DNA from 2 places in the Serratia sp. LSHTC3 genome. Region 2 is predicted to be linked to the other one. Evidence: predicted binding sites of a transcription regulator. Region 2 holds the regulator's gene; the other holds the start of a gene.
The links. Region 2 encodes LexA, which represses DNA repair genes until DNA is damaged. Its sites were predicted from a motif close to TNCTGTATGTACATACAGNA; they were not measured.

Region 1: the regulator LexA is predicted to act here: its motif matches at 1,210-1,229, upstream of AC2CGI_RS11535 (metal-dependent hydrolase).

The regions. Positions count from the first base shown of each region.
Region 1 is NZ_JBXUNP010000002.1:884,401-887,817, reverse strand. Features, by position in the region: gene AC2CGI_RS11545 (HdeD family acid-resistance protein) at 1-113, shown strand, start outside; gene hxpB (hexitol phosphatase HxpB) at 178-843, shown strand; gene AC2CGI_RS11535 (metal-dependent hydrolase) at 1,252-1,800, shown strand; gene AC2CGI_RS11530 (L-cystine transporter) at 1,982-3,373, shown strand.
Region 2 is NZ_JBXUNP010000004.1:512,000-515,416, reverse strand. Features, by position in the region: gene plsB (glycerol-3-phosphate 1-O-acyltransferase PlsB) at 1-1,292, opposite strand, end outside; gene AC2CGI_RS18080 (diacylglycerol kinase) at 1,441-1,809, shown strand; gene lexA (transcriptional repressor LexA) at 1,912-2,520, shown strand; gene dinF (MATE family efflux transporter DinF) at 2,624-3,417, shown strand, end outside.

The DNA.
Region 1 (3,417 bases), on a different contig from region 2:
GCATGTTGCAACAGGTCACCGAGCGTCAACACCAGCGCTGGTGGCTAAAATTGCGCGAGGTGTGGAATATCCTGCGTTTTGGCAAAAGCCACACGCGCAGGCAAAGGTTTTAGTCTCGTCACCGGCGATGATAAAGTGTCGGGCACATTCACCCGCGCCGGCAGGAGTTAACCGCTAATGGCTTATTCGCAACGCATTGAAACCGCAATTTTTGATATGGACGGCTTGTTGATCGACTCGGAACCGCTGTGGCTGCAGGCCGAGCTGGATATCTTCGGCGCGCTGGGCTTGGATCTGTCCGACCGTCACAAGCTGCCGGACACGCTGGGGCTGCGCATCGATCTGGTGGTGAAAATGTGGTACCAGGCGATGCCGTGGCAAGGGGTTACGCTTGAAGAGGTGTCGGCGCGGATTATCGAGCGCGCCATCGAGCTGGTGCACGAGACGCGCCCGCTGCTGCCTGGCGTCCGGCAGGCGCTGGAGCTGTGCCGCAGCCAGGGGCTGAACATCGGTCTAGCCTCCGCCTCGCCGCTGCACATGCAACGGCAGGTGCTGAAGATGTTCGATCTTGAAGGCTACTTCGATCAATTGGTTTCCGCCGAATACCTGCCGTACAGCAAACCGCATCCGGAGGTCTACCTGATCGCCGCCGAACGCCTGGGCAGCGATCCGTTGCGCTGCATCACGCTGGAAGACTCCTTTAATGGCATGATCGCCACCAAGGCCGCGCGCATGCGTTCCATCGTGATCCCGGCCGCCGAATACCGCCACGACCCGCGCTGGGCGCTGGCGGATCACCAGTTGGAGACCCTCGAACAGCTCACCCCTGCCCACTTTGCCTGATTCTGCGGCGCCGGGCACCGGCGCCCTGCGGCATAAAAGGGATCCGCACCGCAAAATAAACGAAACACCGTTTCATTTTATTGAATTGGCGTGACGTTCTCATTATGCTGCATGGCAGGGAAAGCGACGGCTCGCAGCGCGTTGTCACTGCCACGCAGCGCGCTTCAAGGCCGCCGCTTCCTCCCGCCGCACACCGTAAAACCGCGCTCGTTGCTTTCCGTTTCACTCCCCCATTGCCCGCTTTTTGTTCTCGCCCGTCAAAATCGATGATTTGTTACCCATTGCCGTAACAAGCCGTTGTAAAACAGGGGAAAATAAACAATTGGTTACAGGGTAACTGCTTCCACTACTGGGAATTTTCCCATATACTGGATAAATTAACAGTTTACCAGCCGGAATCGCAACAGCATGACCGCGGAAGGACACCTTATATTCTCTGTCGCTTGCGCGATCTTCGCCAAGAAGGCGGAAGTGACGCCAGAGCTGGCTACCGGCGACTGGTGGCACATCATACCCGCCGCGCTGCTGACCTCGCTGCTGCCGGACATCGATCACCCCAAGTCGGTGCTGGGCCAGCGCCTGCGCTGGATTGCCCTGCCCATCGCCCGCGCCTTCGGCCACCGTGGTTTCACCCACAGCCTGCTGGCGATCGCCGGCGGCATGGCGCTGTTCCAACTGGACGTACCGCGCAGCTGGCCGATCCCGGCCGATGCGCTGCACGCCATGATCATCGGCTACTTCAGCCATCTGTTGGCCGATATGCTCACCCCCGCCGGCGTGCCGCTGTTGTGGCCATGCCGCTGGCGTTTTCGCCTGCCGCTGCTCAACTCGCAAAAAGGCAACCAGCTGGAGCGGGTGCTGTGTCTGTGCCTGGTGGCGTTTGCCATCTGCTGGCAAGGTGATTTCACCCTGCCGGTGCAATCCTATGTCGAGCAAATCAGAAATATCAGACTCTGATCACAAAAAACCGCCTAACCCATCACCTTGAAGTATATAAAACGAACAAAAACACACAAAAAGCTATATCAAATTCCATTTGGATATAAGTAGGCCACTCAGCAAACTGTTACGATATTTACATCGCGACATACGTGATGCGTAGTCGTTTTTATAAGAAAGATTATTGGAGACATTGGGGATGAATCTTCCGCTCGTGATTAACGTGCTGGTGTTTGTCGCGCTCCTTTTGCTGCTGGCGCAAACCCGCCACAAGCAATGGAGCCTGGCGAAAAAAGTGCTGGTCGGCCTGGTGGTCGGCGTGGTGTTCGGTCTGGGCCTGCAGCTGGTGTACGGCTCCGATAACCCGGTACTGAAAGAATCCATCAGCTGGTTCAACATCGTCGGTAACGGCTATGTGCAACTGCTGCAAATGATCGTCATGCCGCTGGTGTTCGCCTCGATCCTGAGCGCGGTGGCCAAGCTGCATAACGCCTCTTCGCTGGGCAAAATCAGCGTCCTCACTATCGGCACGCTGCTGTTCACTACGCTGATCTCGGCGCTGGTGGGCGTGCTGGTCACCAACCTGTTCGGCCTGACCGCCGAAGGCCTGGTGCAGGGCGCGCAGGAAAGCGCGCGCCTGACGGCGATCCAGACCAACTACGTGGGTAAACTGGCCGATCTGACGGTGCCGCAGATGGTGCTGTCGTTCATCCCGAAAAACCCGTTCGCCGATCTGACCGGCGCCAGCCCGACCTCGATCATCAGCGTGGTGATTTTCGCCACCTTCCTCGGCGTGGCGGCGTTGCAGCTGCTGAAAGACGACAAGCCGAAAGGCGAGCGCGTGCTGGTGGCTATCGACACCCTGCAGGCCTGGGTGATGAAGCTGGTGCGTCTGGTCATGAAGCTGACGCCGTACGGCGTGCTGGCGCTGATGACCAAAGTGGTCGCCGGTTCCAACATTCACGATATCGTCAAGCTCGGCAGCTTCGTGGTGGCCTCGTACATCGGCCTGGCCATCATGTTTGTGGTTCACGCTGTCCTGCTGGCCTTCACCGGCGTTAACCCGATGAAGTTCTTCCGCAAGGTGTGGCCGGTGATCACCTTCGCATTCACCAGCCGCTCCAGCGCCGCCAGCATTCCGCTGAACGTGGAAGCGCAGACCCGTCGCCTGGGCGTGCCGGAATCCATCGCCAGCTTCTCAGCATCGTTCGGCGCCACCATCGGCCAGAACGGCTGTGCGGGCCTCTACCCGGCGATGCTGGCGGTGATGGTGGCGCCGACCGTCGGCATCAACCCGCTGGATCCGGTGTGGATCGCCACCCTGGTCGGCATCGTCACCATCAGCTCCGCCGGCGTGGCGGGCGTGGGCGGTGGTGCCACCTTCGCTGCGCTGATCGTGCTGCCGGCGATGGGCCTGCCGGTGACGCTGGTCGCGCTGCTGATCTCGGTCGAACCGCTGATCGACATGGGCCGTACCGCGCTGAACGTCAACGGTTCCATGGCGGCGGGCACCATCACCAGCCAGCTGATGAAGCAAACCGACAAAGCCGTGATGGACAGCGAAGACGAAGTCGAATTGGCGCATCGCTAACGCCGTCTCAGAACGAAAAAACCGGGGATAATCCCCGGTTTTTT
Region 2 (3,417 bases):
ACTTCCATCACGTGTTCGTAACCGATGTAAATCGGCACCAGCGTGATCGGACGGGTGCCGCCGCGCAGCATCGCCTGGATGGTCATCGACAGGGTGCCGGTCTTCGGCTCCAGCAAACGCCCGGTGCGGGAACGGCCGCCTTCCACGAAATATTCCACCGAGTAACCGCGGGTGAACAGCTCGCCGAGGTATTCACGGAACACCGTCGAGTACAGCTTGTTGCCTTTAAAGGTGCGGCGGATGAAGAACGCGCCCAGGCGACGGAAGATCGGGCCCGCCGGCCAGAAGTTGAGGTTGATGCCCGCAGCGATGTGCGGCGGCACCAGGCCCTGGTGATACAGCACGTACGACAGCAGCAGATAGTCCATGTGGCTGCGGTGGCAGGGCACGTAGACGATCTCGTGGCCGTCCTGCGCCAGCTGGCGCACGCGCTCGGCGTTGGTGACGTTGATGCCCTGATACAGCCGGTTCCAGGTCCAGCTCAGCACGCGGTCGGACAGGCGCACGGTTTCGTAGGAGAAGTCGGCGGCGATCTCTTCCATCAGCGCGATGGCGTTCTGCTGGGCCTTCTCGTGCGAGATCTTCTTGCTGCGCGCTTCGTCCTCGACCGCTTTTTCGATCGCTTTGGACGCCAACAGCTTGTTGAACAGATCCTGACGGGCCGGCAGACTCGGGCCCACCGCGGCCAGGCGCTGACGCGAGAAGTGCATGCGCGCCACGCGCGCCAGTTTCTGCGCGATGGTTTTATCCGTGCCGTGTTCGGTAGCCATGCGGCGCAGCGACACGGTGTTGGAGAAACGCACGAAGCTGTCGCGGCCGAGCCACAGCACGGCGAAGAATTTCTGCACGCCGTTCAACAGACGCAGGTGCGGCGTGCCGTGGCCTTCGCGGCCCGGCGAACGGCCGAACATCACCGAAACCGGCAGCATCTGAATGTCGAGATCCGGGTTGCTGCGATGCAGATCCAGATAGTCGTGGAACAGCTTTACCGACTCTTCTTTTGGGGTGTAATAGCGGAATACGCGCGGGCCGTCGTGAATGAACACGTAGCTCGGCAGCACGGTGCCGTCGATCTCCAGCGAGTTGAGCGGATCGGGCAGATCCTGCGCCAGGCACTGGGTGCGCAGCGTCAGCAAATCCGCCTTGGAATTGTAAGGTAAAACATACAAAATCGGCCGTGAGGGATCCAACCCTAGCTCGGTAACCGGATCTGAAGGGATGACCTTACTTCTTACCAACAATTTAAGTGGTAAATTCAATATTTTATAATAAATTTTACGCCAACCTGACATAACAACGTGAAGCCTCTTGTTAGCAATGCGCCGCAAGCATACCAGAAACCGGGTAGCAGATCTGTGGTGTTCGAAAACCGAGAGCCGTCAGCGCGGACTGTTCTAGACTCTTTTTATTATGACCGACCTCTGAGAAAGGCACGAAAACATGGCAAACCAAGCAACCGGACTGACCCGCATCATCAAGGCAGCCGGCTATTCTTATAAAGGGCTATCCGCCGCCTGGCAGCACGAAGCGGCTTTCCGCCAGGAACTGGTGGTCACCCTTCTGGCTATCATACTGGCTGTCTGGCTGGATGTGGGTGCGATAGCGCGCATTTTATTGATCGGATCGGTAGCGCTGGTGATGATCGTCGAGATCCTGAACAGCGCGATCGAGGCGGTGGTGGATCGCATCGGCAGCGAACATCACGAGCTGTCCGGGCGGGCCAAGGACATGGGATCGGCGGCGGTGTCGCTGGCGATCGTGCTGGCGCTGTTCGTTTGGGGCACGGTCTTATGGCAGCATTTCGGCTGACGAAAAGCGCCTACTGACTGATTTTTATTTATTCTTCGGTTCCCAATCCGCGCTTACCTGTATATACTCACAGCAAGACTGTATAAACAAACAGGGGGCGGAATGAAAGCACTAACTACCAGACAGCAAGAGGTCTACGATCTGATTCGCGAGCACATTTCGCAAACGGGCATGCCACCAACGCGTGCCGAGATCGCGATGCGTCTGGGGTTCCGTTCGCCTAACGCCGCCGAAGAGCACCTGAAGGCGCTGGCACGCAAAGGCGTGATCGAAATCGTCTCCGGTGCCTCGCGCGGTATCCGTCTGCTGATGGAAGAAGAAGAAGGGCTGCCGCTGATCGGCCGCGTCGCCGCCGGCGAGCCGCTGCTGGCGCAGCAGCACATCGAAGGGCACTACCAGGTGGATCCTTCCCTGTTTAAACCGAGCGCCGATTTCCTGCTGCGGGTGAACGGCATGTCAATGCGCGACATCGGCATTCTGGATGGCGATCTGCTGGCGGTGCACAAAACGCAAGACGTGCGCAACGGCCAGGTCGTGGTCGCGCGGATCGAAGACGAAGTGACGGTCAAGCGCTTGAAAAAGCACGGCAACGTGGTTGAACTGCTGCCGGAGAACAACGAATTCCAACCGATCGTGGTCGATCTGCGTCAGCAGAATTTCACTATCGAAGGGCTGGCGGTCGGCGTGATCCGCAACGGCGACTGGATTTAATCGCCGCGCCATCACCGCCGCTCCCTGTATCAATCGCCCCTGTTTTGGGGCGTTTTTGTTTCTGACTTCGCCCTTTGTCACTCAGTCACAGGAACATCCCATCATGCGCCTGATTTCCGCTTTCACCAGCGACACCGATAAAGCCCTGTGGCGCCTCGCCCTGCCGATGATCTTCTCCAATATTACCGTGCCGCTGCTCGGGTTGGTGGACACCGCGGTGATCGGCCACCTCGACAGCCCCATTTATCTGGGGGGCGTGGCGATCGGTGCGGTGGCGACCAGCTTCCTGTTCATGCTGCTGCTGTTCCTGCGCATGAGCACTACCGGCCTGGCGGCGCAAGCGCTGGGGGCGCAGAACCCCCAGGCGCTGGCGCGCGCCTTTATGCAACCGCTGCTGCTGGCGCTGTTGGCCGGGGTGGCGATCGTCCTGCTGCGCTATCCGCTGATCGAACTGGCGCTGCGGATCGTCGGCGGCGATGCCGACGTGCTGGAACAGGCGCGGCGTTTTCTTGAGATCCGCTGGTTAAGCGCCCCGGCGGCGCTGGCCAACCTGGTGCTGCTGGGCTGGCTGCTTGGCGTACAGTACGTGCGGGCGCCGGTGATCCTGCTGATCGTCGGCAACCTGCTGAACATCGTGCTGGATATCTGGCTGGTGATGGGCCTGGGCTGGAATGTGCGGGGGGCGGCGGCGGCAACCGCCATCGCCGAATACGCTACGCTGCTGCTCGGCCTGTGGTTGGCGTGGCGGGTGATGCGCCTGCGCGGTATTACCCTGCAGATGCTGCGCCAGGCCTGGCGTGGCGATCTGCGTCGCCTGCTGGCGCTCAACCGCGACATCATGCTGCGCTCATTGTTGCTGCAACTGTGCTTTGCGTCGTTGACCATTTTCGGCGCTCG